2 linked regions of the Geobacter metallireducens GS-15 genome follow. Each later gene encodes a partner of the first gene's protein in a complex. Links are inferred from orthologs where the notes say so. Each region holds a gene or a part of one and is shown on either strand. Other genes may lie near its edges.

Evidence for each region.
Region 2: the proteins of GMET_RS09895 (region 1) and smc are in contact, whole or in part, in a crystal structure (PDB 3ZGX), measured with the Bacillus subtilis proteins. The link is inferred for Geobacter metallireducens GS-15 from one-to-one orthologs.

What each region holds. Positions count from the first base shown.
Region 1 is NC_007517.1:2,177,360-2,193,684, reverse strand. The notes cover bases 7,683-10,678. They hold GMET_RS09895 (segregation and condensation protein A), read left to right. Parts: upstream 7,683-8,778; coding sequence 8,779-9,579; downstream 9,580-10,678. Other genes in these bases: amrB (AmmeMemoRadiSam system protein B), read left to right, coding at 10,221-10,678; scpB (SMC-Scp complex subunit ScpB), read left to right, coding at 9,566-10,153; trpS (tryptophan--tRNA ligase), read left to right, coding at 7,796-8,782; GMET_RS09905 (site-2 protease family protein), read left to right, coding at 7,683-7,764. Outside these bases: GMET_RS09925 (hypothetical protein), read right to left, coding at 1-315; GMET_RS09920 (tetratricopeptide repeat protein), read right to left, coding at 325-3,072; GMET_RS09915 (hypothetical protein), read right to left, coding at 3,156-3,956; GMET_RS09910 (bifunctional glycoside hydrolase 114/ polysaccharide deacetylase family protein), read right to left, coding at 4,030-6,702; more of GMET_RS09905, read left to right, coding at 7,084-7,682; more of amrB, read left to right, coding at 10,679-11,024; GMET_RS09880 (hypothetical protein), read right to left, coding at 11,074-11,283; GMET_RS09875 (chorismate mutase), read right to left, coding at 11,283-11,579; nadB (L-aspartate oxidase), read right to left, coding at 11,592-13,187; GMET_RS09865 (lytic transglycosylase domain-containing protein), read left to right, coding at 13,393-14,004; pgsA (CDP-diacylglycerol--glycerol-3-phosphate 3-phosphatidyltransferase), read left to right, coding at 14,017-14,610; GMET_RS18360 (hypothetical protein), read right to left, coding at 14,625-14,813; GMET_RS18805 (hypothetical protein), read left to right, coding at 15,051-15,353; preprotein translocase subunit SecG, read right to left, coding at 15,836-16,231; tpiA (triose-phosphate isomerase), read right to left, coding at 16,316-16,325. UniProt on the Bacillus subtilis protein: Participates in chromosomal partition during cell division. May act via the formation of a condensin-like complex containing Smc and ScpB that pull DNA away from mid-cell into both cell halves.
Region 2 is NC_007517.1:1,292,836-1,306,798, forward strand. The notes cover bases 6,569-10,673. They hold smc (chromosome segregation protein SMC), read left to right. Parts: upstream 6,569-6,942; coding sequence 6,943-10,473; downstream 10,474-10,673. Other genes in these bases: GMET_RS05880 (AsmA family protein), read right to left, coding at 6,569-6,790; GMET_RS05890 (roadblock/LC7 domain-containing protein), read left to right, coding at 10,487-10,673. Also shown: GMET_RS05860 (C40 family peptidase), read left to right, coding at 1-837; GMET_RS05865 ((deoxy)nucleoside triphosphate pyrophosphohydrolase), read left to right, coding at 909-1,322; GMET_RS05870 (B12-binding domain-containing radical SAM protein), read left to right, coding at 1,300-2,991; GMET_RS05875 (hypothetical protein), read right to left, coding at 3,029-3,466; more of GMET_RS05880, read right to left, coding at 3,551-6,568; more of GMET_RS05890, read left to right, coding at 10,674-10,846; signal recognition particle-docking protein FtsY, read left to right, coding at 10,848-11,903; GMET_RS05900 (cell division protein ZapB), read left to right, coding at 11,960-12,136; GMET_RS05905 (cell division protein ZapA), read left to right, coding at 12,136-12,426; GMET_RS05910 (5-formyltetrahydrofolate cyclo-ligase), read left to right, coding at 12,784-13,353. UniProt on the Bacillus subtilis protein: Required for chromosome condensation and partitioning.

The sequences.
Region 1 (16,325 bases):
ATGGACGATGACCAGGGGATAGGTCTTGAGCGTATCGATATCCGCCTTGGTGAGGGGGCCGTAGGTGATGGCGTAGGAATCGGCCTTGGCCGCCTTATCTCGCACCTTCATGCCCAGGTTGGGATCCGGACCCGTAAAAGGCTGGACCGGGGTGCTGCCACCGGGCTGGTTGCCGTTGTTGGCGGGCGAGGAACCGTCCTTGGTCCCACTGCTGCATCCGGCGGCGAATGCCAGCACAAAGGCCAGGGCAAGGCGCGCCACTATTCCCAAGTGGCCGTCGGCTCCGCTTCTGTTGTCGGAGTACTGGTTTGCCATGTGTTGATCCTATCTGAAATAGTAACGGTAGTTCAGGTCAAGGCGGCTGTTGATATCGCTTGTTCCAAATGAGCCTTTTTCCTGGGAAAAGGCCCCTTCCAGCTTATCCAGTCCCAACAACGGCCCCACCACGCCTACTTTGTAGTAAAACCCGGTGCCGCTGTTGCTGTTCCAGCTGACATCAAGAGCCCCGAACGTGCGCCAGTCGCGGGTATAGTTGTCCCGACCTTCCTCTCCGAACAGGATTCCCACCCCGGCCTGGGCGAATGATTCCGGCACAAAATAGGCCGAACCGCTGGTCGCTCTCTGTTGCGCCGGTATCAGCAGGAGGGTTCGGCCAACGGGATCGGGGCCGCGATTGAAGCTGTGGTAGCCGCTGAAGAGACGCAGCGTAGTATCGGGACCGGTAAAGATAATGCGGTGGGTCAGTTCTGCCTCGAAGGAACCGCCGTCACCCAGCCGGCGCCACTGCTGGTCACGCAGGATGCTTCCGCTGAGGCGCAGCAGCAGCGTGTCGCGAGGTGTAAGGCCTTGCTGCAGTCCCAGGCGGATTTCGTCTTTCATCCCGCCAATCTTGAGGCCAAGGCTCTCATCGCTTTCTGCGCCGCTCAGCAGGGCCATTTCCAGTGTTGCTCTGCCGGTCAGTTTCCAGTTCCCCAAAAGGCCGGTCTGGGGATGGGTGTAAAGGGCATCGCGCACACCGGCGTAGAGTTCGGCGCTCCCCCCCGGGTGACGCATGATGGCGCCCACGCGTGCCGTCCGGATGCCGGCAGGGTAGATGCCGACCACATCCATGTCCCGGTGGCGGATATCGCTGTTTCCCGCCTCAACCTTCAGTGAAAACCGGGGCGTCAAGGCGGTCGTTACCGAGAGCAGCTGTTCCAGGAAGCCCACACCCTCCCGGTCTAACAGCGAGAGCCGATAGCGGAAGCCGCCGCTCCTGCTGCCAAACAGATCACGAACCTGATTGTCGAGCAGGTAGTCTCGGTCATTGACCTGGAACCGGTCAAAGGCGATGGATTCGGCCAGCGGTGTCTGGCCGCTCCGTACCGTGGCCTCGATTGCATCACGGTAGGGGAGCCGCTCCAAATCCTCCTGAAGCAGACGGGCCATGGCGGGCCGGTCATTGTTCTCAAGGGCAAGTGTCAGTTCAACCCAGCGCGGCCGCCTGGTCATGCGGGCATACTCGCGCCAGAACCACAGCCTGGCCAGGTCGTTGCGCTGGCTTGATAACGCCCAGGCTGCCACTAACTCGCGGCTTACATCGTCCTGGCGACCGGCGGTAATCTCCTTCATCAGACCGTCGACACCGTCTCCCGGTTTCAGCAGCATCGCCACTCGCGCATAATCCCTGACCAAAGTCTCTCTTTCCCCGCCGTTGCCGGCCGGTGCCGACTTCATCCTTCTGCGGCTGAGGGCGAGTGCATTCAGTCGTTCAAGGAAAGCAGCCTCCACCCAACCGGCCTGCTCCATGGTGTCGGCATAGGCCGCCAACCAGGCGGGATCACTGCGCTTTTGGCTGTATCTGGCCTGGAAGTAAGGGAGAGCCTTATGATATTCCCCGAGATAAGCAAGCGCTGCTCCGAATGGTTCGTAGAGTGAAGGCATCGTATTCTCGCGGCCTTTCCAGGCAATGAGCAGCTCCCGCAACTCCTCCCTCCGGTCGAGGTCCAGCAGCAGCCAGACATATTCGGCTGCCAGTTCACTATCGGTAGGTGCACGCCTGAGGGCTTCGCGATAGCACCTGATGCTTTCACCGGTCGCACCTGTACCGCGATGAACCTGGGAGACTAGGCTCCAGAAATAGGCATCCTGCTCCTGCGGTTTCAGATTACCTTCACGCTCCTGCCGGGTCAGCATGTCGGCCGTGGTACGGTAGTCTTTCATAGCAATGCCCAACTCCAGGGCTGATTTGAGAAAATCGGACCGCCTGAAGCGTTGCCAGCCATCCATAGAGAGTCGGTAGGCGGCCTTAGGGTCGTTGTCCCTGCCGAGCAGGATCAGGCGCTGGTAGTCTTCTTCCCGTGCCTTGCCACTCTCCAATAGTTTCCGCGAAGCCAGCTCGACGGCCTGCATGTCCTGAAGCGACCAGGCAAGATCGTCGAAGCTTTGCCAGTAGGCTGTGGCCGAGGCCGGGATAATCTGTCTCCCGCGGTCAAGAATAGCGTAGGCACCTTTGACGTCGCCGGTCCCGAAAGTAAGCGCGGAAGCCCTGAGGATTCCTTCTTCGGTCAGGCCGAAGGCGTTCATCTGTTCCAAAAGCGCATCAACGGCCTGCTTTGGACGGCCAACAGCTTCGTACAGCCTGGAAAGCTGCTCCAGGACCTCTTTGCGGTACGGACCGCCACGGTGACGCTCGAGCAGATCTATGGCATTCTCCGGCAATCCCAGTGCCTCGCACACGGAAGCATACTCGACAAGAGTCTCCCGGGTTTTCCCCGGGCCACGTTGTTCAAGCAACTGCTTGAGATAACGGTTATGCCGTGTGGCTCTCGCCAGACGCAGGGCGTTCTCGGCTGCATCCTTCTGCCCCACAGAGTTTAGGTGCATCCAGTGTTCGAGGGCTGCAAGACTGTTGCCCGACCATTCGCCGCTCTGGGCAGCCCTGCGGCGCCAGTCGATGTCGTTGGGGTGTATGGCTACGGCCCGTTCAGCCAGAAGGAAGGCTTCGTGGGGGTTGCTGTTCGCCAGAAAGACATCGTAGCCAAGGCTGTACAGCTCGGCATTGAAAGGGGTGGAGGGGCCTAGCGGTGGCATGCCCTGGTCGGCGTGGCACAGGGAGGGAGCACTCGACTGTGTGACTGCCAACATAATGGCTGCTGTTATGACAATCAGTATCTTCATGATGGATCCGCCGGTTTGTGGTCCGGCGCCATTCCAAGCGCCTTTCTGACGAAGTACTGAGCCCGTTGCGGTTGGTTGGCCGCGAGGCTCACCCTGGTCAGGAATATGAGGGTGGATCTGTCACCGGACAGGCCGTCCAGGTGCTGTTCTCCGGCCCTGAGGGCCTCAAGGGGAAGGTTGCCGGCCTGGAGGGTGCGCACGCCTTTCATGAACAGTCCCCGGCGCTGTTGCACTGTGGCGGCCTTGTGCATGCCGCTGAAGCAGATTGCCGCTGCCGCGCGGTAGTCGCGCCGGGCAAGGGCGAGGGTGAAAGGATCCTGCCGCGGCTGACCGGCCGTTACGGCAGTGGCTTCCCGTGCTGCGATCTCTTTCTGGTATTTACCCCAGGCATCAAGGTCGCCAGCTTTACGGGCATCGGACGCCAGCTGCTGGAGGCGCCATAGCGATGGATTCGGGCCGGTCAGTTCCATGGCCGCAGACCGCACGCGCGGTTTCAGGCTCTGCCATTGCGGGGTGCCGATCCCTGCACCGAGGAGCATGTTCTGGAAGGTGTTGTAGCGCAGCTCTGCCACCGTGCGCTTCTGCTCCGTGGAAAGACCGGCGGGGAGCTGTTTGAGGGTTTCCAGAGTCTTTGGGTAATTGCCGGACCGGAACAGTGATTCTGCTACCTTGATGCGCAAGCCGGCGTCATTCGGGCGCACCCTCAGAATCTCCTCGCGGTAGCGGATAGTGGCGGCATCTTCCTTGCCATCTAGGCTCTTCAGCAGACTGCGCTCAGGAAAAAGCAACGCTAGCACGGCCACAAAGGTACAAAAGACACCCAGTACCGTCACCGGCTTTAAAAAACGTGCGCGCTCCAGGGGATGCGGGTTATTTACACGTGATCGCCAGGGCATGGCTTCCTTCCGTGAGAGTTACCGTTGTGTCGCCCTTGACCGAGTAAGGTGTGGCGTTATCTGCATGTATGGTGCAACCGTTGGTTCCGGTGAGCTTAACGGTGAAGGGAGTATACCCGGAGAGGGAGAACCGCATATTTTTACCGTTGCGGCTGAAATCGGTCAGCCTGGCTGCGGCGGATTCCACGGAAACTCCGGCCGACGGCGTAGCGGTGAGCCTTACCCGGGCCTCCCCTCCGGTGCCCATGTGCAGGTAGCGGCTGTCACCCAGGTCGCTGTATCCCGCCAGATTGGAATCATCATCCAGCAGGGGAAAGCCGGCACGGGACGGAATGCGCAGTTGGCGAAGGCTGCCTCCGTTGCGCACCAGCCACTCGTCGCCACTACGGGCGATTACGGTGCGGTTGAAGTCGAGTGCCTTTTCAAGGTATTCGGAGGTGAAAATTCCGAACAGGCGCTGGCCCATGGCCCAGTCGTAAACTTGGCGCAGGGCTGTCAGGGAGGCTTCCTTGCTGGCCGAATAGAAGTGGTAGTAGATGTTCACCGGCTTGAGCCGGCGCGGAGATTCGGTCAGGCTGAAAGTTTCCATGATGCGCCTGTACCCGTAATAATTCCTGATCCAGAGCTCGGTATAGACGTTCTCGTTCTGGTTGGGGGCAAAGACCTGAAACCATTTACCGCGGCTTATTCCCAGCGGGGCAACTGCCGTGAGGGTGCGGTTCGAGTTGGTAATGATGGTGTCGCCGCCATTGATATTAAGAAGCCCGCTTTCATAAGTCAGGCGCACGGCATCCTGAGAAGGGAGACAGTTGCCTGTCCACTGGAAAATGCGCACTTTCTTGCCGGTCGGCATCAGCCTTTCATTGATGTACTTTGTAGAGCCGCTGATTTCTGACTCAAGGTTGAATTTGTAGCCGGGGACATTCAGGGTATGCCATATTTCGGCTTCGAGCCCTGTGTCCTCCTGGTCCGGCTTCCAGCGGAAGGGGTGCGAAAAGGAGTGGCTGGCACCCTCGATCCATGGCAGTGCCAGAATACCGTGGGCGATCTCTTCATACTGGGCCGATTTCTGCGGGTAGAGGCCGTCAGGAGCCAGAATGCTCGTGATGAATGAAATTGTAGTCGGGATTCGGTACCGTTCTAGGATCTTGCTTCGCAACTCCTCGGCGGCCAGTTTTCCTCCGGGCCATTCGGCCTGGCTTGTAAATCCGTCGCCGTCCACATGAGACAGGAGGAGGCGAACCCCGTTTTCCGTGGTTGTGTCCGGCACCGGCATCAGCGGTAGTTTCAGTGCCTCGCCGAAAAAACGGAAGGGGTCAATTACCCATGCTGCTTGACTTTCCATGAGTTGGGTAACCACGTATGGGCCCGAGACATAACCACCCCAAGGGGTGATGACAACGGCATCGCTGGTGACGCCATTGGCCGTTGAAAGCTGCAACAGAACCCGGCCCTTGTTCGCCCTGATCGGCAGATAGGCATCAATGCGCGGCAGCGGTTGCTGCTCGAAGCCAACCATGTCATCCTTTGCCGTAACCTTGGCCGGCGGTTCAAGTCGGGTGTATGATTCCATTCCAAGTCCGAGTGAACTGGTAAGATCATTGTCGAGGTTCATGCCGAACCGTTCCAGAAAAACCAGTGGCAGACCTTGTTCAACACAGTTCAAGACCCACTGCTTGAGCCCCTGCTTTTCGCCTGAACTGGTGGAGTAGGGCCATATGACAGCGCCTGCGTAGCGTCCCCTCAGTACGCCCCCCGGCAACGGCTCTCTCATGTCATGCATCTCGACGGTGTAGCCGAGGTAGTTAAGCGGCATTACCACATAGCGCTGCAAGTTGGTGAAATAGAGATCGCCACCGGCACCCTCGCCGCCATCGTACAGACCGAGTACCGTGCGCGGCATAACCTCCACGCTCCCTATCCCCAGACCTGCCAGGTCCTTGTCGGTCACCCAGGGGGTAAAACCGAGGGATCTGATTTTATCAGCAGTCTCTCTCATCAGGGGACGGTTGCCAGGGTCAACATAGTCGATGGCGATCACGGGGACACCGGTTTCCCTGATAACATTCAGGCGGCTTGTCAGCCATGAGCGATCTTTGTCGTCAACTGCTCCGTACTTGCCACTAACGGTATTGAAATTCTGGAACAGGGATTCGGCTGCCACGGCATAGACCAGATCTTTGACGCGGTCGAATATCTCGAAGCCGCGATTCAGAATCAGGCGCGCTTCAGGGTGCCGTTGCCGAATGGCGCGCACGACAGACACTAGCCCCGCCTCCATGCGCGGATGAGCCTCAGTGGGGGCCGCTATCAGGTAGGAATCCAGGGTGTCCAGGAAAAAACCGCGATAGCCGGCCTGCCAGAGCGGTTCCACTACGTCATCCAGGAAGAATTGTTTCCACTCTTCGCTGGAAACATCCACGATTTTCGATTTCCATACCGGATTCTTGCCGATTATCCATCTATCCGGCATTTGCTTCGTGTAGGAGCGGGCCGTGTCCGCCTCTCCGACGCTGACGTAGGCAAAGAGTTCGCTCCGTCCGCTGCCATACTCGGACGGAGTAAGACCGCTGTCCGGATCAATAACCACAATATCAAAGGCGTGCAGATCGTTGACTGGCGGCTGTTTGCCATAATACAAGGCCACGCTTAAAGGAGGTGTCTCTCCCCAGACAACGCCTGGTAGCAATAGTATGATCAGCAGCAATATACGACGATAAAACTCCACCGCATTAACCTCATGATGTGAGTAAAGGAGCTGTGCTCGTAATTGTGGAACGAAGATGTAGAACAAACTTTGCAGTTATATATGATTAATTTAAAAATGACAACTTGATAGAATTTTATGCTTATGGCTGCAGAGCTGCCTCTGATGACCTCATCGGCTGAACTTGCCCAGTCTTTATATATTTTTCGCGGTCACTTTTCCTTTGGCAGGGACATAGTTGCCTTACCCTCCCGCAATTGACTTTCACTAGCCAATCTGCTAGAGATAAACGGCTTTTATGTATCCGGAGAATCCCGCCCAATGGAACAGTTTTTCCTCAAGTTTTCGATCATGCTTGTACCCGCCCTCATGGCGATCACCTGCCACGAGGTATCCCACGGCTTCGTGGCCGACCGCTTGGGCGACCGGACGGCACGCTTCATGGGACGGCTCACTCTCAACCCCCTCAAGCATCTGGACATCCTGGGCACCCTCATGATCTTTCTTGTCGGCATCGGATGGGCCAAGCCGGTGCCGGTCAATTTTCACAACCTGAGAAACCCCAAGCGGGACATGATCTGGGTCGCCGGTGCCGGCCCGGTGACAAATTTTGTTCTTGCTCTATTCTCGGCCCTGATTATGCGAGGGCTCGCTGCCCTAGGCGCAGGGTTTCCCGACGGTTCCCATGCTCTAACGTTTCTTGACCCGCTGATTCTGATGACGGCCTTTTCGGTCTACATCAACCTGCTTCTCTGCATCTTCAACCTGATCCCGGTTCCTCCTCTTGACGGCGGACGGGTGGCAGTGGGTTTGCTCCCCTATCGTCAGGCGGAGATGCTGGCGCGGGTGGAGCCCTACGGCATGATCATCATTATCCTGCTGGTCTTTTTTACCAATATCTTCAGCTCGGTCATCTCACCGATCCTCGATATGGGGATCCGTATTCTTGCCGGGCCTCAAAGCGGTCTGGTGTACAGCGTTACCCACTTTCTCATGAGATAAACGGCACAGCCGTCGATAAAAGGAGCAGACGATGAGCAACAAGCGGATAGTCAGCGGCATGAGGCCAACCGGAAAACTCCACCTTGGCCACTTCCACGGCGTGCTCGCCAACTGGCGGGAACTCCAGGAAGAGTATGAATGCTTCTTCTTCGCTGCCGACTGGCACTCCCTTACCACTGAATACGACAACACCGCAGGTATACGTCAGAACACCGACGAGATGATCCTCGACTGGCTTGCCTTCGGGGTCGATCCCGCCAAGTGCGTTATCTTCCGGCAGAGCCGCGTACCCCAGCACGCGGAACTGAACCTGATCCTTTCCATGATCACGCCGGTTTCATGGCTTGAGCGGAACCCCACCTACAAGGAGATGCAGGAGAATCTTTCCACCAAGGATCTCTCCACCTTCGGTTTTCTCGGCTATCCGGTCCTCATGGCGTCGGACATCATCGTCTACAAGGCATCCAAGGTTCCGGTGGGGCACGATCAGCTCCCCCACTTGGAGATTACCCGCGAGATCGCACGGCGCTTCAACTACCTCTACAACAGAGAGGTCTTCCCTGAGCCCGCGGCGCTCCTCACCGAGACGCCCAAGGTGCTGGGGCTCGACGGCCGCAAGATGAGCAAGTCCTACGGCAATGCCATTTTTCTCTCGGAGAGTGCCGAAGAAACCCGCAAGAAGGTGATGTCGATGGTTACCGATACTCAGCGGGTCCGGCGGAGCGATCCGGGGGAGCCCGACCGTTGTGTTGCCTTTTCCCTCAACAGCCTCTACCTCCCCGAAGAAAAGAAGGCAGACATCTACGCAGGGTGCCGCAGTGCCGCCATTGGTTGCGTTGAGTGCAAGAAGCTCCAGGCCGAGTACCTGGTCCAGACCCTTGCCCCCTACCGGGCACGCCGCGACGAACTCACCGAAAAGCCGGGGCTCGTGGCCGAAATCCTTGCCGAAGGGGAGGCCCGTGCCGCAACCGAGGCCGCGCGAACCATGGCCGAGGTGCGGGACGCCCTCAATCTATGAGCAACGGCGGGAATCTTGACCTCTACCAGGATGAGGAGAGCCCCTCCTATACGGTGAAGCTCGAGGTCTTCGAGGGGCCCCTCGACCTCCTGCTCCACCTCATCAGGAAGAATGAGGTGGACATCTATGATATTCCCCTCTCAACAATCACGAAAGAGTACCTTGAGTACATCAAGATGATGAAGGAGCTCAACCTGGAGATTGCCGGCGAGTTCCTCGTCATGGCATCAACTCTCATCCAGATCAAGTCGAAGACGCTTCTCCCGACGCCGGTCGATGAAGATGCCCCGGAAGAAGAGGAGGAAGACCCGCGGGCCGAGCTGGTACGGCGTCTTCTCGAATACCAGAAGTACAAGGAAGCGGCAGTATCTCTGACCGGGCGGGATCTGCTCGGCCGGGATACCTACGCCCGAAGCTTTATCTCCCCCGAGCTGGCGGAGATGCTGCCCGAGGAGGAACCGGTCGAGGTGGAACTGTTCGAGCTGATAGAGGCATTCCGGAAGGTTCTCGACCGGGTTTCCGAGGAGAGCTTCCACGAGGTGGGGGCCGAGTCGATCACCATCGCCGAGCGGATCAACGAGATCCTCTCACTCCTGGAGGGGAAGGAATCGCTTCTCTTCGACGAGCTTTTTCCCGAACACTTCAACAGAGATTTCCTCATTGCCACGTTCCTGGCCGTGCTTGAACTCTGCAAGCTCAAGATGGTGAAGGTGGTCCAGGCAAACCGCTATGGCTCCATCTGGATACAGCCTGCGGTCATGGATGGGGAGGGGAGTCTCGTCGATGCCGAATCTTAAGTCCATTGTCGAAAGCCTCCTGTTCGTTGCCGATGCCCCGATGACCTTCGACCGTCTCTGCTCCTTCCTTGATGAGTTTGACCGGGGAGATATTCGGGAGGCACTGGGCGCGCTTCAGGAGGAGTACGGACAGGAAGGGAGGGGAGTTGTGCTGGTTGAGGTGGCTTCCGGTTACCAGTTCCGCACCCCCGTAGAAAATGCCGACTACCTTCGGCGCCTCACAAAAACCAGGCCAGTCAAATTCAGCCAGTCCGCCCTTGAAACCCTTGCCATCATCGCCTACCGCCAACCGGTGACCCGTGCCGAAATCGAGTATCTGCGCGGAGTCGATTGCGGCGGCGTCCTGAAGACCATCCTGGAAAAGAAACTCATCAAGATTCTCGGGAAGAAAGACATTCCGGGAAAACCGCTCATTTACGGTACCACGCGGGAGTTCCTTGAACTCTTCAGCCTCAAAGACCTCAGGAGCCTGCCAACCCTCAAGGAAATTCGCGACCTGTCGGAAACTGCTTCCTACGAACAACAGGAGGAACTCCCGCTGGAGCAGCCCGAGGATGACAGGGAGCTTTTGTAAGGCACTGTCGTCTGAGTGAATCTCTGCTATAGTTAGTGCTGATGGTTTGTCGAACGAGGGGGTGCGGATGACACGCCAACCCGCAGTTGCCGGACAGTTCTACACCGATGAGCCGAAACGGTTGCGGGGGGATCTCCAGCGGATGATCCCTGCCGAGACCATGAAGCAGCGAGTTAAGGGTATCGTGGCCCCCCACGCAGGCTATGTTTATTCCGGTCACGTTGCAGGTGCCGTGTACGGCGCCATCGAGATACCGTCGACCGTTGTCATCCTCGGCCCCAATCACCACGGTTTCGGGGCCGCCGCAGCCCTGTATCCCGAAGGAGAATGGCTCACGCCCCTTGGCTCCGTCCCCATTGACGTTCGCCTCTCTCAGCTTGTGCAGAAGCATGTCCCGCTCGTGGAGCCAGAGATGTCGGCCCACCGGTTCGAACACTCCCTCGAAGTTCAGGTGCCTTTTCTCCAGTATTGTCGCGCTGACGTTTCTATTGTGCCGATCTGCCTCGGATTCGGTGATTATGAGCGGTGCAGGCTTCTGGGGGAGGGGATTGCAAGGGCGATCAGGGAGTTCGGCGAAGATGTCCTCATCGTGGCGAGTTCTGACATGACCCACTATGAGTCAGCTGACGCCGCCCGGGCAAAGGACGAGCAAGCTATTGCCGAGGTACTGGCGCTGAATCCGGAGGGACTGGTGCAGATCTGTCGTCGCAAAAACATCACCATGTGCGGGGTTATTCCCGCAACGGTCATGCTGGTGACAGCCAAGGCTTTGGGGGCTAGCAAGGCAGAATTGATCAGTTACGCAACAAGCGGAGATGTAACGGGGGACAACCGGCAGGTGGTTGCTTATGCTGCAATGGCGGTGTATTAGGGGGTGGGCTTGAAAACAAAGCTCTTTCCTGTCCCCGGCCCCATTTTTATCACTCTTCCTTCTCTATTCTCACGACCTGGAGTACGCCGGGCATCCGCTCCAGTTCGGCTGAGTCGAGGGAGTCGGTGTCGCCGATGACGCCGATGATGGTCCGGTTGGCTCCCGTCGACTGGTGAATGTCAAAATTCCGGGAAATCAGGTATTCCTTTATCTCCACAAGTGCCTCTTCAGTGGCACTTTTCTTCATGATGATGAGCATTACGACTCCTCCTTGCCGGTGGTTTCTTCCGGGTGGGTCATGATCCGCTCCAGCCGGCGCGATTCGTCGATCACACGCTCGAAGAGACGCACGATTGCCCCGTCATCGAGGGGCCCCGGGTTGTCCGCCTTCATTCTCTCGAAGATAAGTTTTTCACGCTTGGGGTCGTAGACTGGAAGCCCGCGCTCCTTCTTGATCAAGCCGATTTCCAGCGCCAGGGAAGCCCGCCGGTTGAAGATCCGGAGAAGCTCGCTGTCCATCCGGTCAATTTCCTGCCTCAGTTCGTCTATCGTCATGCAAGAGGTTCCTCAGAACTGTTTTTTCAAAAAAGTATCTTTCTTCCAGTGCACGTCGTCACGTTCCAGATAATCGATGGTGTAGTGGAGGCCGCGGGATTCCTTCCGTTGCAGGGCGCATTTGACGATCAGTTCCGCCACCGTGGCGATGTTTCGCAGCTCAATAAGGTCAGAGGTGATGGTGAAATCCCAGTAGTAGTCATCAATTTCTTCCTGGATCAAGCGGATGCGGTGCTGTGCACGCTCGAGACGCTTGTCCGAACGGACAATTCCCACGTAATTCCACATAAACCGCCGAATTTCGTCCCAGTTTTGGGAGACGACGACCATTTCGTCACTGTCGGTGGCAGTTCCCGCATCCCACTCGGGGATTTCCGGAAACTCGAAATGGTTCTGTTGCAGTTCCTCAATCGCCCGTTTGTAGGCACGTCCCGCTAAGACTGCCGCTTCAAGGAGGGAGTTGCTTGCCAGGCGATTTGCGCCGTGGAGACCGGTGAAAGCTACCTCACCGATAGCATAGAGACGGCTTAGGTCAGTTTCACCGTTCATGTCCACCGCCACACCGCCGCAAAGGTAGTGGGCCGCAGGAACCACAGGCAGCGGTTCTTTAGTCATGTCCAATCCGAATTCCAGACATGTCTGGTAGATATTGGGGAAGCGGGTGCGGACGTATTCCGGGTCTTTGTGGGTGATATCCAGGTAGACACAGTCGTCGCCATGGGTCTTCATCTCATTGTCGATGGCCCTCGCCACGATGTCACGGGGGGCCAGATCCTTCAGCTTGTGGTATTTCTCCATGAACGCAGTTCCGTCACGGCGGCGCAGGATGGCTCCCTCGCCCCGTACCGCTTCGGAAATGAGAAAAGATTTTGCATGGGGATGGTAGAGGGTGGTGGGATGAAATTGCATGAATTCCATGTTGGCGACGGTAGCGCCGGCCCGGTACGCCATGGCTACGCCGTCGCCGGTGGCCACGTCGGGGTTGCAGGTGTAGAGGTAGACCTTGCCGGCGCCTCCGGTAGCGAGAAGGGTGATTTTTGCCCTGAAGGTCTTCACGCTGTTGGTAGCGATGTCCAGAACATGAGCGCCGAGGCAACGGTCCGGCTTGACTCGCTTGTGGGTCACCTTTGACATGGTGATCAAATCAATGGCAATGTGATGCTCGTAGAGCTGTATGTTGGGGTTATCGCGGACCGCCGCCACCAGTGCCCGCTCAATTTCGCGGCCCGTGACATCGTCAGCGTGGAGGATGCGTCGCTGGCTGTGCCCACCCTCGCGGGTCAGGTCAAATGCCTCGCCACTGCGGGTAAACTGGACCCCCCACTCGATGAGGTTGCGGATGACCTTGGGGCCTTCTTCGACCACCATCCGCACCACATCTTCATGGCAGATGCCTGCGCCAGCCACAAGAGTATCCTCTACATGGGCATCAAAGGTGTCTTCCTGGGAAAAGACCGTGGCGATGCCCCCCTGCGCATAGTTGGTGGCGGATTCCGTCACTTCGCGTTTGGTGACGATGGCCACGGTGCCGTGTCGTGCTGCCTGGAGAGCAAAGGTGAGCCCGGCGATACCGCTGCCGATAACAAGAAAATCAGTCGCTAATTTCATGGGGCTTCTCCTTCATTATTGGGTAAAGGATGTGTAAGTATTTATGAAGAATGCCGATTATTCTCCTGCCTCCCCCCTTTGTCAAGGTATTTAAGGATGGTTACGACCTTTGAGATGACCGTTGGGGTTGCATTGCCTTCTGAGTTGGTCTATATTTTGAATGGCTTTCGGCAGGGACGCCGATCAGCGCTGTTTGGGAGGAAACATGCCGAAAGTTGCCAGTATTCTGGCTCTTGCCCTCTTGCTCCTGGGGGGAGTGGGGTACTTTGACGCCAACGCAGACATTTACCGGTACGAAGATGAAGAGGGGGTCGTTCATTTTACCGACGCCCCCACCGATAAACGGTTCAAGATTTTCATGAGGGATATCAAGCGGGACCGGAAGCTTCGCACCACGTTTAAGCTTGCACGCTTTACCCGTGACCCTGCCGAATTCGAGCCGATCATCACCCAGTGCGCCCAGGAATTCGGCGTTGACAGATCGCTGGTGAAGGCTGTAATCCATGCCGAATCGGGATACAACCCCAATGCCGTCTCCCCCAAGGGGGCAAGTGGGCTCATGCAGCTCATGCCCAAGACGGCCCGGGATCTGAAAGTGGCTAACAGCCTCGACCCGCGGGAGAACATTCGCGGTGGTGTCCGCTACCTTCGCTTCCTGCTCGATACGTTCCGGGGTGATGAGAGCTTGGCCCTGGCAGCCTATAATGCCGGACTTTCACGGGTAGCCCAGTATAACGGCATTCCCCCTTATCAGGAAACGCGCACCTATGTCGACAGGGTGCTTACTTACAGAAAATCCTACCAGACCACCAATTGAGAATCAGCGTACATGCCTGACACTAACGCCAAGACCATCTGGAATATCCCGAACATTCTCACTCTCCTGCGAATCGCTCTGATACCCGTTTTGGCGGTGCTTCTTCTGTCACCGTCCCGGGAAGCGGGATTCTGGGCCGCTGCCGTGTTCGCCGTCGCCTCAACCACCGACTGGCTTGACGGCTATCTAGCCCGCAGGATGGGTATCGTTACTGTCTTCGGCAAGTTCCTTGACCCCATTGCAGACAAGCTCATGGTGATGGCGGCACTCATCATGATCCTCCCCTACAATCGGGTTCCTGCCTGGATGGTTCTTGTAATCCTCGGCCGCGAGATCATCATTACGGGGCTGCGGGGGATCGCCTCCAGCGAGGGGATTGTCATATCCGCCAGCGATCTGGGAAAGTTCAAGACCATCTTCCAGATGGTGGCTATCATCGGGCTGCTTCTCCACTATGACTACCACTGGTTTTTCGGGGTCGACAACCCCTATCTCATCGTCAACATGCACAATGCAGGGATGTTCTATCTCTGGATCGCCACAATTATGACTGTCTGGTCCGGAGCCGACTACCTTGCCAAGTTCATGAGGGTAATAGCCCGCTGACCATTTCCTAGGTCTTATTTCTCTTCCAGTGCCATAGGCTCACAGACATTGTCCCCTGAATTTGCTTTGGACCCGCAGATAAAGCAGACGACGGTCGGGTTTGAAGTGAGATGGCTAACTTCTTTCATCATTCCCTTGCTCTTGAGAACACAGAGATGTCCTTGGTGCTTTTCGCCGCAACTGCATGTCATCTGTTCAGCCATGGATCGCCTCCCGGTAACGATGGATTTGGTACGGATAAATTCTGAGGCTATTGTCGCCGTAAAATATACAGTATGTCAAGCTGTCGGCGGTCACCTCCGATATCAATTTAACGTTGACACCGATAGTGAAAGAAGGTATAAAGCAAATTCTCTTTCACAACAGGGCGGCGTCGCCAAGTGGTAAGGCAAAGGTCTGCAAAACCTTTATTCACCGGTTCAAATCCGGTCGCCGCCTCCATGGAAATCAAGGGGTTAGCCAATATGGTTAACCCCTTTTTCTTTGTCATCAACCTCTTTTTGCGGAACCTTTTGAAGAGCGTTCTGCACTTTCTGTCTCGTTGCACAACAATTATCATTAAATTTCAGTTTGTATCTCCGACTCTTTTCCTTGACCGGCAGCAGTATATTCCTGTTGAGTCCTGGGGGAACACTTGGGGAGTGTTCCTCAATGAAGAGTTGAGCAAGGGGCTTAGGATGAGGGCGGGGAGGGCTGACGTCGTGATTCACTGCTTCAGCTTGATCCTTCCGTTTCTTGGGTGAGTCCTCTGCGAGGGGGTCTGGGGTTTGGTCAGGAGCAAGGAGGCCAGACCGGAGAAGGGAGGAGGTGACAGTATACTTTTGGTACCGACCTGAGGCTAACCCTTGGGCTTGCTTCCTGTCAGCGGTCTTCAGGGGGGGGCTTTACTGGCTCGACCCTCTCACCATGCAGGGAGCGGAGGTCTGGGGGGATCCATTGCAGGTGGTAATACCTACTGTTTCGTGTGAAGAGTTGTATGCTGGACATGAAAAAACCTGTCTCTCCTACAGTTCTAAAACTGTAGGAGAGACAGGTTCTCTCTGGTTTATTCAAGCCAAGGGCTTGATATCATTTAATTGGTGCCGAAGGCGAGACTCGAACTCGCACGAGCTATTGCCCGCCACCCCCTCAAGATGGTGTGTCTACCAATTCCACCACTTCGGCAAGGAAAAACTTTATATCATTGTCTGCTCTTAAAGGTCAATACTTTTTTGCGGCCTTTTATCTATTTTGTCTGAGGGGCCGACTCAGAGGAACGCTGAGATGGTTGCGGTGTCGGTGTCGATTGGACTGGCGCCTGCGGGGTGCCAGTCGGTTGCGTGGTAGGCGGTGCTGCTGTCTTCCGGGGTGAGGGGGCAACCGTTCCTTTTGGCATAATTGAAGAGGTTTCTGACTGTCCAGACAGGTAGGCAAGTGTAAGAGAAGTGAGCATGAAGATGATGGCTGCACCGGTCGTAAGCTTGCTCAGAAACGTGGTGCCTCCACCCGCGCCGAATACAGATTGGCTTCCCCCTGCACCAAAAGATGCCCCCATCTCTGCGCCTTTGCCCGATTGCAGCAGGACGATTGCGATAAGTGCGATGCATACCAGAATGTGAAGAATCGTGAGTAGAATAGTCATAAGACGTAACTCCAATGAATGTAGCAACTTAAAACTAATAGCACATCATTCAGGAAATGCCAATAGAGAATCAACCGTGGCGTTTTACGCTTTA
Region 2 (13,963 bases), 880 kb from region 1 along the record:
ACAGTGCTTGTCATCCCGTCTCGCGCCGCAGCAGAGTCAAGCGCGGACTCTTCCACCCCTGCCAGCTATAAGGTGAAAAAAGGTGATACCCTGGCAAAGGTTGCGCGGAAGACCGGCGTTTCCGTGGCTGAGTTGCGACGTTTGAACGGCATAGGGAAGGGCAGACTCAAGCCCGGTCGTCTCCTTGCACTCCAGGCAGTGGAATCCAATGAAACGGTTACCGCGAAGCTTTCCCTGAAAAAGCCCCTGAAACACCTTGATATCTACGATGAAAAAGAATACGAGCAGAGTCTGAGCGAGTTGGTGGAGTTGGACCCGAACCGTCCAGCTGACTTCACGAAGAGCGTGAAACTCGATGTCGATGGTGTCTCTGAACTCAAAAAAACTGCCTACAGCTTCATCGGCACCAAGTATCGTTTCGGCGGCACCACCCGTCGGGGGCTCGACTGTTCCAGTTTTGTCCAGCACGTCTTCCGCGAGCTCGACGTAACTCTTCCCCGCACGGCCCGGGAACAGTTCCATGTGGGAAATTCGGTTGCTCCCGGCGACCTGCAGAAGGGTGACCTCCTCTTCTTCCAGACCTATGCGCGTTTCCCGTCCCATGTTGGCATCTATCTCGGCAACAACAAGATGATTCACGCCTCGTCGCGAGACCGTCGGGTCGTTATTTCCTCTGTTGATACTCCCTACTACCGTTCCCGTTTCCTTGGTGCGAAGCGGATTGCCGAGGTTAATCCCGATATCCTGAAACTCGATGACCTGATTTCCGGTGTTGAGGAAGAAGGGCTCGAGGAAATTTTGACGAATGACACCCTTGGGGTCAGTCTTTTGAAATAGGGTTTTCGCCCTGCGTCGTTTGCGCACGAAAAAATCCGGCTCTTGCGGCCGGATTTTTTTTTGAGGTGTCCATGCTTCCTCTTATCGTGACAGCCGCCGTTATCGAGCATGAAGGCAAGATCCTTTTAACCAGGAGAAAGCCCGATGCTCCCTATCCGCTGCTCTGGGAGTTCCCCGGTGGCAAGCTGGAGCCCGAGGAACACCCAGAAGCATGTATTGTTCGGGAGGTTCGCGAGGAACTGGCCATGGATGTTTCTGTCCACGGGATATATGATGTGGTCTATTACCGTTACCCGGAGCGACCAGTGCTGGTTTTGGCCTACCGGTGCGCCTGGACTGGCGGGGAATTGCGCGAACTGGACGTGGCCGACCACAGTTGGGTTGATCCCGCGGATATTCTCCGCTTCGATCTCCTTCCCGCCGACTACCCTCTGGCGAAGAAGATAGTTCACGAGTTCAGCGATGCGGATACTACTCGTCTCTAGGCCCCATCCAGAAGGGGCCCGTGACCCGTTCACCTCACTCCTGCCCACGGGGCTCGGCTACCTCAACGCTGTTCTGAGAGAAAATGGTTTTACGTCCTCCCTTGCCAACCTCTCTACTGCTTCCTGGCGCCAGGTGGAAGAACTGCTCCGACGGGAGCGTCCTGCCATCCTTGGTATCTCCGTTTTTACCCACAACCGTTTCGAATCCCTTCGACTTGCCGCCTTGGCGAAGAAAGTCGACCCCACCTGTCTAACAATCTTTGGCGGTCCCCATGCAACCCACGCTTTCGAGTCTATCCTGGTTAAGTATCGGGAGGTGGACGGGGTGATCCTCGGTGAGGGGGAGGAGACTTTTCTCGACCTCGCACGGGCTGTCGAGCGGGGCGATCGCAGTCTGACCGGCATAGTGGGACTGGCTTATCGCAAGGGCGCCAAGGTTCACTCCGTGAAGCGACCCCCTGTTGCGGATCTCGACGTGCTCCCGCTGCCGGCACTCCACATGAATGATGCCTGGGGATGCGACGTGCGCCGCCAGTTGGAATTCATCATCACCTCCCGCGGATGTCCCGCTGCCTGCCGCTTCTGTTCGTCGCCGCGTTTTTGGGGGAAGTCACTCCGTTTCCGCTCGCCACGAGCCATGGTCGATGAGATCCGCGCCATTCGCGACCGCTACGGCCTTATCTATTTTTCTCTCCGTGACGATACCTTTACTGTTCGCAAGGATCGGGTGATTGACTTTTGCCGGTTGCTTCTGGAGGAAAAGGTCCATATCCTCTGGAACTGCCAGTCGCGGGTGAACGCCGTGGACGAGGAGATGCTCATCTGGATGCGTAGGGCCGGGTGCGAATGCGTCCAGTACGGCGTCGAGTCGGGGTCGGAGAAAATACTCGCGTATCTCGGTAAGCAGATCACCCCCGAGCAGGTCCGAAGGGCCGCTAAGGCCACCCGGCGTGCCGGGATAAGCCTCTCCATTTACCTGATCTCCGGAGTGCCCGGGGAGACTGACGATGACCTGCAGGCGACCCTTACGCTCATCAGCAACATCCTCCCCCATGATGGCCATGTGGCCCCCTTGGCATACTACCCCGGGACGGCTCTCTTCGATGAAGCGGTGAGAGAGGGGCGGGTGGGCGCTGATCTCTTTGAAAGGGAGAGGGGAGCGGCCCTGTATGTGCGACGCGATCCGTTCGTTGCCCGCTCGATGGAGACGCTCTTGCGGGCATTGACCCGTGTCGAGAGGAAAGCCCGGTTTGGGCCGGCCGACTTCACTGCCCAGCGCGAGTTTCTTGGCTACTGCCACGGGACGAATCTTGGGCAGGGCGAGTGGCTTGAAGCCAAAGGAGATATAGGAAAGGCTGAGGCCCTGTATCGTGAGATCGTCGAGCGGCAGCCGGAAAATCCCTGGGGGTGGCTGGCCCTTGGAGGTCTCCATGGTTCACGGGGAGATGTGACGCGGGCAGGAAAGGCTTTTGAGCGGGCTATCTCACTTGTGCCCGCTCATGTTCCTGCTTACCTGGCACTTGGTGACCTGCGCCTTGAGGAGGGTGATCAAAGGGGAGCAAAGCAGCTATACGAGACGGCGAAAAGGCTCAATCCGCGGGATACCGATGTCGGGGAGCGTTTGCGTATGGTGGTGGCGGAGCGTGGTACGAAAAAAGGCGACACCTGAAGGATGTCGCCTTTTTTCGTTGCGGTTTTACCGGAAATTACTTGCCGGCAATCCGGACGCCAGGAGCGAAAATAATCTTTTCGAAGGTCCGGTTGAGGGTCTTGCTGTGGAAGTTGACCATCGGCGGAGAGTCGGGGAACTCGACTTCGTCGCCAACCTTGACCTTGGTTTGCATGACGGCAACCCAAAGTTTCTGGCCCTTTTCCTCTACCTCAAGATAGGTGTATCCGGCAGCGTCCATGGTGGAGACAACCTTTCCCTTATGGCCTGCACCGGCAGGTACTTCGACGGCCTTCAGGCCGGCGTGGGGGTTGGCGCCGCCGTGGACTGCATCACTGGGCATTTGGCCTTGGCCAGGCTGGGCGGGCATGCCGCTCTGCTGCGGTGCTGTAGTCTCAGGGGCTTTCGGCTTCTCCTTGCATCCGGCTGCGGCAAGTGATGCAACTGCAAGAGCGACCAATACTGTCTTTTTCACCTGTGTCCTCCTGTATGGTGTACGTTTCTCAACTGCTGAACAGTACCATAGGTCCCAAATATTTTACAACAGCAAAAAAACCCTTTATTTTCCGATGATGACTTCACCTGTGTCGGTAATGAGTTTGGCGGGAAGCTGGAATAACCGTTTAAAGATTCCGAGCACTCCCTTGGCCATGGACTTGACCGGCACGGCCTTTACGACAGGGTCGCTCCACTTTCCCTTGGCCTCGAAATAGGTGGAGATGAGGTGTTTGTCCTTGCCGGTAAGGATCCAGCCGACGATCGGTATCCGGTTTACCACCTTGTCGACGGTTTGGAGCGGCTGGACCCCCACGGTTGCGTCAATCTCCTCCTTGACGAGGTCAATGGAGCCCACAGCCGAAATATTCATGGCGTTGCTGTCGATGAAGAAGTCTTTTGAAGACACGATCCCATCCCTGAGAGAGAGGGTTGCGTCGATCCGGTTATAGGGCATGCCGTCGGCAACCATATCGGGGAGATGGAATGTGAAGAGTTGCGACACGTTCAGGAGGGAAAATATTTTGGAGAGCACTGAGTACCGCCGCAGTTTGCCGTTTTCGAGATGAAGCTTGACGCTGCCGAGGATGGTTCGCCTCAGTTCATCGGCGGTTTCTCCCTTGGCGGTGACGTCTGCATGAAGCGACAGGGAGCCGGTGATTATTTCATTGTGGAGTCTCAGGTTCAGCGCCTGGACCAAGTCTTCGGCGGAAATTTTATCAGCCTTGAGATTTGCCTGGTAGCGGGTTGGGCCGTTTGAGCCGAAGTCGGCCCTGAAAGTTCCCGCAACCTGGCCACCGAAGGCGCCGCATTCGAAGGGCTGGAGATAGAGGATCCGGTTGTCGAGCATGGCAACCGTATGGAGCTTCCTGAACCGAAATCCTTTGAATTTTCCCTCATCCGCAGTGACCGACGCCTTGATGGTGGCGGTGCCATTCTGGGCCGATGCTTTTGCGCTCCGTTCCAGACCACCAAGAAGGAGGACATCTTCGATATTCAGGAAGGGAGAGGTAACCGTCACGTCGACCCGTGGGCTTTGTAGCCGTTCCACTGTCCCCTTCAGATTCAGGGCAGAATCATTCACCGTGCCGGACAGTGACTTTACCTGGAGGGTGTCTTGGGCAAGGGTGACGGAACCTTGCACCTTCTTGATTTTTAGGCTCTTTCCCTCAGGGGCCTTTAGCCCCAGGTCGGCCACGTCGAGAGCGGGAGCGGAGAATTCGAGAGAGATGGCCGGGTTGTCAAAGTTGGACAGGGTTCCCGTGCCGACGAGGAGGGAGTTCCCCAGCATGGCTGAGAGCCGCGGTGTTTCCAGGTCGGTGCCCTTGAAGCGGATACCACCGTTGATGTTGCGGACGCGCTTGATGCCCCCTGGTGGTTGGAATGCCGCTCCGGCAAGAAGGACATCCCCTGTCCAGTTCAGTCCGCCAATGGTTTCCGCGCTCCCGTTGGCACGGGCCGCAACCTGTATCCTCCCCTGGGGTTGATAGGACTTCACCCGTGGGAGCAGGGGGGCAAGGGGCGCCATCTCGAACTGGTTCGTCCGTATGTCGATATGGTTGGGGACATCTTGCCCCGGCCGATACCGGGTCGACAGGACCAGCGAGAGGGGGGGGAGATTGTATTGGCAGGCAAAGGCGCTCATTCCTGGCTTTGAGAGGCTCATGCTGAAGGAAAGCTGGTTGGCCACTCCAGCCGGCTTGGCGATGACATTGGTTACGTTGTAGCCGGCATTTGCCAGATTCCACTGGCCGGACAGAGTATACGCGGACGTATACCCGGCACCGGTAATGGTTAATGGCGTGTGCCCCGAGAACGAAAGTCCTCCGCCCAGGTGTTTTCCCAAGAGCCAGGCAAGTTCCTGCTGTTGTGGGGTGAATGCTGCGTTGAACGGATAGGACGATGGTGTGTTGAGGGGGTAGTCGGCAATCATTCCGTTCATGGTGAATGGTGACGTACCAAACTTTCCCGACATGTTGCGCAGGATGAAGTTCTTGCCCGACAGCAACAGATCCCCTTTGATGCTGTTGAAGGAGGGGACGCCATTCCCCAGGTCCACGACACCCCCTTCCAGTGCCCGGGCCTTGATGGAGAGGATGTTGTAGTTCTGGTCCTTCTCCATGTGGAGGATCTGGCTCACCCTGCCATCGAGCCGTCCCTCGTCCAACCGGTACGTTCCTGCCTTGATGTACCGTTCGATGAACTGGGATGCATCGTCGGCGATGATGCCGAAGGGGATGTAGTAGAAGAACCTCTCCAGCTTGAAGGGATCGATGACGGCCCGGGCCACGATCCGCGGATCATTGGTGTTGATGTCCCTGATGGCGCAGTTCCCCTTGACCATGAGTCCGTCCATCCGGAAATCGACCGCGGAGACGTCAACCTGGTACCGATCCCGCTTCAACTTGTAGTTCAGTTGCAGGTCGCGAGGGGTGAGAACGGCGTGGAAGACCTTGGGATAGGAAAAGCGAAGCCCGGCGACGTGGACTGTCCCCTTTGAGGTGAAGTCTGCCGCCGTCCCATGGATGGATGCCTTGACATCGAAGAGCCCCGCTAGGGGATCGAAGGGGACGAAGCGGCCATAGTAGGGCCAGTAATGGGCAGCGGAAAGATTCCTGGCCTCGACCTTCGCATCGATGCGCGTTTCCGTCATCGGATGCCCCTCTCGCGGAAGATCTGCCAAGCCGCGGGCGAAAAGCGTCCCGGTGGTCGCTCCCTGTGCCAGGGTGGTTGCTATGGTGAATTCTGTCTCTTTGCCGCGGACGATCCGGTCCAGTTCCAGAGCGGTCTTTTCCAGCCTGGTCACAACTCCATTGGCGGTTGCCGCTTGGTCGGTGAAGGTAATCTTCCCGTCGTGGATACTGATCCCTCTCATCCGGAGGGGAGGAGCCCCTTTTTTTTCTTCCAGCAGGTCGCTGATGTTGAAGGTGCCGTCCCTATTGCGGATTATCTGGATGGTCGGCCGTTCCGCCATGAGCTTTCCGACGACGACTTTCCCTTCAAGGAGTGGCAGGAGCGCAAGACGGAAGCTGACGCGGTCTGCTGTGGCGAACGTTGTCAGGCCGTCCCGTTCCTTGATGACAACCTTGGTAAAGCTGAAGGCAGGGGTAAAGCGGAACGTTACTTCCCCCTTCTCGTACGTGACCTGGCGGTTAAGGCTCTTCTGGACTTCGGCAAGGATCTGGTCCTTGTAGGTGTCGAGTTCATGGAAGTGCGCCAGGAAAAAGATCGCGACCCCGCCGGCAAGGATGCCCAGGATGAGCAGTATGGAGATGAGGAGGGTCTTTGCGCCGCGGGAGATCATGGGAAGTGGACCTTTCGTTTAGTCTGGGCCGCTGGAGAGTATACTCTCCGGCGGCCCGGGGAGGCAACCATCTTCGTGTCATGGGGGAAGGTCGGACACGGTGCTGGTCTGGTTGCATTGACACCCTCCTCTCTGATAGTATGACACGATTTATGAAAATTAAACGCCTCGACATATCCGGCTTCAAATCGTTCGTGGACAAGGTCTCCCTCGACTTCCAGCAGGGGATAACCAGCATCGTTGGCCCCAACGGTTGCGGCAAGTCCAATGTGGTGGATGCCATTCGCTGGGTCATGGGGGAGCAGTCGGCCAAGAACCTCCGTGGCAAATCCATGGAGGATATCATCTTCGGCGGGAGCGAATCCCGCAAACCCCTCGGCATGGCCGAGGTTTCCATGGCTTTCTCCACCGAAGACGGGAGGGTGCCGGCGAAATACCTGAACTACAGCGAAATCCAGGTGACGCGCCGCCTCTACCGCGACGGTGAGAGCGACTACTTCCTCAACAAGACTCCCTGCCGGCTCATGGATATCACCGAGCTCTTCATGGATACCGGTGTCGGTGCCCGGGCCTACTCCATCATCGAGCAGGGGAAGATCGGGATGATCCTCCACTCCAAGCCCGAGGAGAGGCGATTCCTCATCGAAGAGGCGGCCGGAGTCACCAAGTTCAAGGCCAAGAAGCAGGTGGCCCTGAAAAAGATCGATCTCACCCGTCAGAATCTCCTGCGTATCGGCGACATTCTGGCCGAGATCCGGCGGCAGCTCAACTCGCTCCAACGCCAAGTCAAGAAGGCCGAGCGGTTCCGGGAGTACCGGGAGGAACTCCGGGAGATCGAGGTGGCTGCCACGGTCAGGCGCTTCATAGCTCTCGATGCTGCCAAGGAGCAGGTGGAGGAGGCGCTTCGCCAGAGCGTTTCCCGGGCCTCCACCCTGACGGCGGACCTGGAGCAGCGCGAACTGGGGCTCGACGAACGGCGCTTAGCCTTGGTGGAGCGGGAACGGTCCCTGGCCTCAGCTCAGGAAGTGGTTTTTTCCCTCAAGGGGGAGATTCAGGGGCACGAGAGCAGGATCGAGTTCCAGCGCAAGGAACTCGGGGGGCTTGAACGGCAGGAAGAACGGCTTGTGGGAGAGCTTGAGGGGTTGGAGGGCCAGCTTGCAGCGGCTGGTGAAGAACTTGCCCGCCTCGTGGAGCAGAGCGGCACCTATGCTGTCGAGGCGGCGGGAGAAGAAGACACCCTCGCCACCCGTGAGAAAGAACTGGAAGAGATGGCTGCTGCCGAACGGGAGCTCTCCACCGACCTTGAGGAGGTGCGGCGGGAGCTTTTTTCCCTCCTGGCCGAGGTGGCCCAGCTCAACAACCAGCGCACCGCCGCTACTCGGCGCCTGGAAGGGCTTGCCGAACGGGTCGAGCGGAACCGTCGCGAGGGGCTCCTCCTCAATGAGCGGCTCGTGGAATCGTCGGGTCGGGCCACTGAACTCGAGAAGGCCGTTGCAGGACTGGGCGACCAGAAGACTGAGCTTCAGGAGCGCCTGCCGTTGCTCACCCGCCGGGAAACGGAGTTGCGGGAACGACTCGCCGACCTTGACCGGGAGATCGCTTCCCGGCGCGATGAACTGAGCAGGAAATCATCACGCCTCCACTCGCTTCAGGAACTGGAGGCCCAGTTTGCCGGCTACGGCCAGGGGGTCAGGAATCTCCTGCTGGCAGATACGTTCAGGGGGCGCTTCGCCGGCGTCATCGCTGATTTCGTTGAAACCGAGCCCGAGTTCGAGACCGCCCTTGAGGCGGTGCTGGCCGAGCGGCTCCAGTACGTGGTCTGTCCCCAGGAGTCTGATGCCTTCGAGGCGCTCGCGTACCTCTCCGAGAGCGGCGGTGGACGCTGTTCCCTGGTTGCGGGAATCCCCTCCATGCCGGGCAGTGACGCCGCGCCTGACGGAGCGGTACCGATCCTTTCCCACGTCACCATTGCCGAAGGACGAAACCCCGTTGTGGAGCATATCCTGGCGGGCACCTATCTGGTGGGGGACCTTGCGACGGCCTGTTCCCTTTCGCGGCTTCACCCCCACAGTACCTTCGTTACCCTTCGTGGTGACGTTGCTTTTGGCGGCGGGATTGTGAGCGGCGGGTCGACGGAAGCTGCAGGTCCGGGGCTGGTCCACAAGAAACGGGAGATTCGGGAGCTTACCGGCGAGGTGGAGCGTCTCACTGCCGTGCTGGATGATCTCGATGCTACGCGGGGCCGGACACAGCAGGAACGGGCCGGCACCGAGGAGGAGGTGCGGGAGGTGCGCCAGAGCCTCCACCAGACCGATATCCAGCTCGTCAACGCCGAGAAGGATCTCATCCGGGCAAAGGAGGAAGTCCAGCGCGTCGAGGAGCGGCTTGCCGTCACCGGCATGGAGGACGACCAGCTCCGGGAGGAGCGTGAGACCCTTGAAGGTGAGATCGTGGATGCCGATACGCGGAAAGCCGTTCGCGAAGAGAAAAAAGGAACTCTTGAGGCAGAGCTTGAGCGGCTCCAGGAAACCCTCACGGTCAGGAAGCGCGAGATTGACGCAGCCCGTGAGGCGGTCACCACCCTCAAGGTCAGGGGAGCCCAGCTTCGGGAGAAAAAGGAGGCGGCCAGCCGCGCCCTGAAGCGGACCGAAGAACTCCTGTCAGACCTTCAGGCGCGGATTACCCGACATCGGGAAGAGCGGGAGCGGTGCGCTCAGGAGCGGGAGCGGTTGGTTGCTTCTCTTGCCGGCGGTGATGGCGAGCTGAAATCCCTCTTGGCGCGCCACGCCGAAGCAGAAGGTGCCAGCGCGACCTTCAAGCGCGAGTTCGACGGCCAGGCCGAGGCGGTCCGGGTCGAGGAAGGTGCTCTCCGGGAACTCCGTGTCCTTGCCGAGCAGGCGAAAAATGCCGTTGCCACCGATAGACTCAGGCAGTCGGAGCTTACCCTGGAACTCAACCATCTCGTCACATCACTCATGGAGAAGTACCGGCTTGAGATGCTGCCCCTCCTCCCGAAGTATGCCGACACCCCCTTCGACGAGGAAACGGCATCCCAGCGCCAGGAAGAGCTCTCGCGTCTCATCGACGAGATGGGGGAGGTGAACCTAACCGCCATCGAGGAGTACCGGGAACTGGACGAGCGTTTCACTTTCCTGTCGGGCCAGAAGGCCGACTTGGAGGAGTCGCTCCATTCGCTCCAGCAGGCGATCCAGCGGATCAACCGTACCACGCGCAAGCGGTTCCTCGAAACTTTCAATCTTGTGAATGAGAAATTTCAGGAAGTGTTTCCGCGCCTCTTTTGTGGCGGTCGTGCTGAACTCAAGCTTACCAACGAAGAGGACCTTCTGGAGACCGGCATCGATATCATCGTCCAGCCTCCCGGAAAGAAACTCCAGAACGTGACCCTCCTCTCAGGGGGGGAAAAGGCCTTGACCGCCGTGGCGCTCATCTTTTCCATCTTCCTCATCAAGCCGTCACCCTTTTGTCTGCTCGACGAGGTTGATGCTCCCCTCGATGATGCCAATATCGGGCGCTTCAACGACATGGTGCGGGAAATGAGCGAGATTTCCCAGTTCATCATCATCACCCACAACAAGGCGACCATGGCGGTTGCCGACACCCTCTACGGCGTCACCATGGAGGAGCCGGGGGTGTCCAAGATCGTTTCTGTCAAACTGAATTAGAGGAGGTCGACCGGTGTCGTTCAAAGCGATCCTGACCCAGCTGGTGCAGTCCGTTCCCGGAGCCACCGGCGCGATCATTGCCGACTGGGAGGGGGAGACGGTGGATCATGTCGCCCTCAGGGACGACTATGAGTTGAAAATCACCGCGGCCCATCTGGGAATCATTCTGACCCGGATGAAAGAGCTTCAGGGTCGGCTTTCTGCCGATCCCGTCCGTGAGGCGGTTATCACGCTGGCTGACCAGCGCGTGATCCTTGGCCCCATTGGAGACGACTATTTGTTGGTATTGACCCTCGACAGGGAAGCCATCGCCGGGTGGGCAATGGTCAAATTCGAGCACGTGCAGGCTATTTTGCTCAAGGAGATTTACTGATATGGCGGAGGAAAAAAAGGGCTTCATCAAGGGGTTGTGGAACAAGATTGCCGGTGCCGAGGGGGCAGAGGAAAACCCGATTCCCGAGCAGAGGACCGAAGTGGCTGAACATCCTGTTCAGGCCGAGGAGCCGGAGGAGCGCAAGCCGGGGTTGTTCGAGCGCTTGCGCCAAGGGCTCAGCAAGACCCGCGACAGCCTCGTGGGGCGGATCGACCGGCTTGTTCTCGGCAAAAAGGAGATCGATGCTGACACTCTGGAGGAACTCGAAGAGATTCTCATCACCGCCGACATCGGTGTCCAGACCACGGTGGAACTTATCCGGATACTGGAAGAGCGGCTCTCTCGCAATGAATTGAATGATGGTGCGGCTCTTCGTCAGACCCTCAAGGATGAGATTCTCAAACGGTTGAGCCGGGATGTGAGACCCCTCGCCGTTGATTCCGCCTCCCCCTTCGTCATCATGGTCATTGGTGTCAACGGCGTTGGCAAGACGACCACCATTGGCAAACTCGCCGCCCGGTTCTCGCGGGAAGGGAAAAAAGTAGTACTCGCGGCCGGCGATACGTTCCGGGCCGCTGCGGCCGAGCAGCTCGAGATCTGGGGCGAGCGGACCGGGTGCGACGTGGTTCGCCATAAGGAAGGAGCCGATCCCTCCGCCGTGGTCTTTGACGGCATCAAAGCTGCCGTGGCCCGCAAGGCGGACGTCCTCATCGTTGATACGGCAGGGCGGCTCCATACCAAGGTAAACCTCATGGAAGAGCTCAAGAAGGTCCGTCGCATCATGGACCGCGAGATTCCCGGCGCCCCCCACGAAACGCTCTTGGTCCTCGATGCCGCCACTGGCCAGAACGCCCTTTCACAGGCCAAGCTCTTCAAAGAGGCTGCCGAGGTGACCGGCATCGCCCTTACCAAGCTGGATGGCACGGCCAAGGGAGGGATCGTTGCAGCCATTTGCAATGAGTTCCGAATTCCGGTCCGCTATATCGGTGTCGGGGAAGGTGTCGACGACCTTCGGGACTTCGATCCGGCCGAGTTCGTGGATGCACTCTTCCAATAATTGCCTTGACTTCACGGGGGCTCTGCAATAGTATTTTAGGCCAAAAAAGGTATCCCATGGACACAGAACTGTTCACCGATCTCGAACGGCGCGTTGAGACTCTCGTAGAACGATACACCGCCCTTAAGCGGGAGAATGACGTCCTTCGCGAGGAAAACGGTCGGCTCCTGCAGGAGCGGGATGCCGTCAAGTCAAGAATAGACGGTGTTCTGAGGAAGCTCGAAGGGATTTGATGTCCGTGAAGGCTTCGCACCGCATCAGCGTGCTCGGCAAGGAGATTACCGTTAAGAGCTCGGCTTCCTCCGAGCATGTGCGTGAAGTGGAGGCACTCGTTAATCGCAAGCTGGCCGAAGCTCAGGCGTCGGTGCCGGTAGTCGGCGATCCCCAGGTACCAATAATTCTTGCACTAATGAATCTGGCTGAATCATGCCTCTCTCTTTCACGGGAACTTGAGGAAAAGGGACAGGCCGATAAGGAAGTCATGAGTCGGTTGGTCAAACGTATCGACAGCGCTCTTCCCTGAAAGTATAGGCGGTTGTAAGTGGTTTCGCGGTCTCCCCTGGGGAGATTTCATCATAAAGCAGCACGGTTTGGTCTGGAAAGTTCGATCAGTTACGACAGAAATGGCTTTGATGCTGTTTTAAGGCACTATCTGTTTCACTGATAGCAGGCTGCAGAAGTTCATCTGATGCCGAAAGGGTAAGCACGATTGACGTAATGCCGTAACCACACGCCATATTCGATTTACTCTAAAGCATACGCCCCCTCTGTTGCTGGTTGAGCTTTCCTCCCCCCGTCCTCCTGCCGGAGACCCGATTCCGGGACGACTTCCGTCCCACAAAGCTTCTTTTTTATTCAACACAGCTGTTTATAAGGTTCCATGCCCAAGAGAAAGCTTCGGCAATGCATGCTCGATAAACGGCGCACCTTGGCCGCCGAAGAACGGCGCTATTCTGGGCGTCTTATCCAGCAGGCATTTGTTGCGCTTCCTGAGTTTGCTGAGGCCCGCATTGTTGCTCTCTATTCACCTATCGGAGGAGAGGTGGAGACGGGCGAGGTGATGGAGGCCGCCCTTAAGGAAGGAAAGATCGTGATCTTTCCGGTGGTCTGTGGGGATTGCCTCCGCTTTGTCAAGGTTTCAGACCCAAGCGAGATGACCAAGGGAGCGTTCGGGATTGCCGAGCCGTGCCTTACCGGCGAAGCCTACCCCCCGGATGCTGCTGACCTTGTTGTCGTCCCCGGTGTCGCGTTCGATCGCGCCGGAAAACGAATAGGTTTCGGGAAGGGCTACTACGACAGGGCGCTCCATCATCTTGAAGGGAGCGGGAAGCTTGTCGCCTTTTGTTATGACTTCCAGCTTGTGGACGAGATTGTCGCGGAATCCCATGACGTCGCAGTCGATGTCATTATCACCGAGAAGAGAGTTATCACTCTTCACGGTTATCAATAGATCAAGGGAGGTATCAAGACATTGAAGATAGAAATCGCCATTGTCCTAATCCTTGCAGCCGCCGGGCTTGGATACTTTGTGGGAAACATGCTGCGCAAGCGTATTTCCGACACCCTCGTCAGCAAGGCAGAAGAGCTTGCGTCAAAGATTGTCGATGACGCAAAGCGTGAAGCGGAAACGATAACCAAGGAAGCAGAACTCAAGGCCAAGGATGAAGTATTTCAGGCAAAGGCTGAGGCGGAGCGAGATGCCAAGGAGAAGCGCAAGGATCTTCAGGCCCTGGAAAAACGTCTCCAGCAGAAGGAAGAGAATCTCGATAAGAAGATGAACCTCTTTGACCAACGCGACGCTGACCTTACGAAAAAGGATCAGGCGCTTCTTAACCGTGAGCAAGGACTTGTTCAGAAGGAAGAGAGGCTTGACGGTCTCATTGCGGAGCAAAGGGAAAAACTTGAGAGTATTTCCGGCCTTTCGTCTACAGAGGCAAAGAAAATCCTCATGGATGCCATGGAGAGCGAGGCCAAGCTCGATGCCGCCAAGCGGATCAAGGTCATCGAGGAGGAGGCTCGCGAAACGGCCGACAAGAAGTCGAAGGAGATAATGGCCCTGG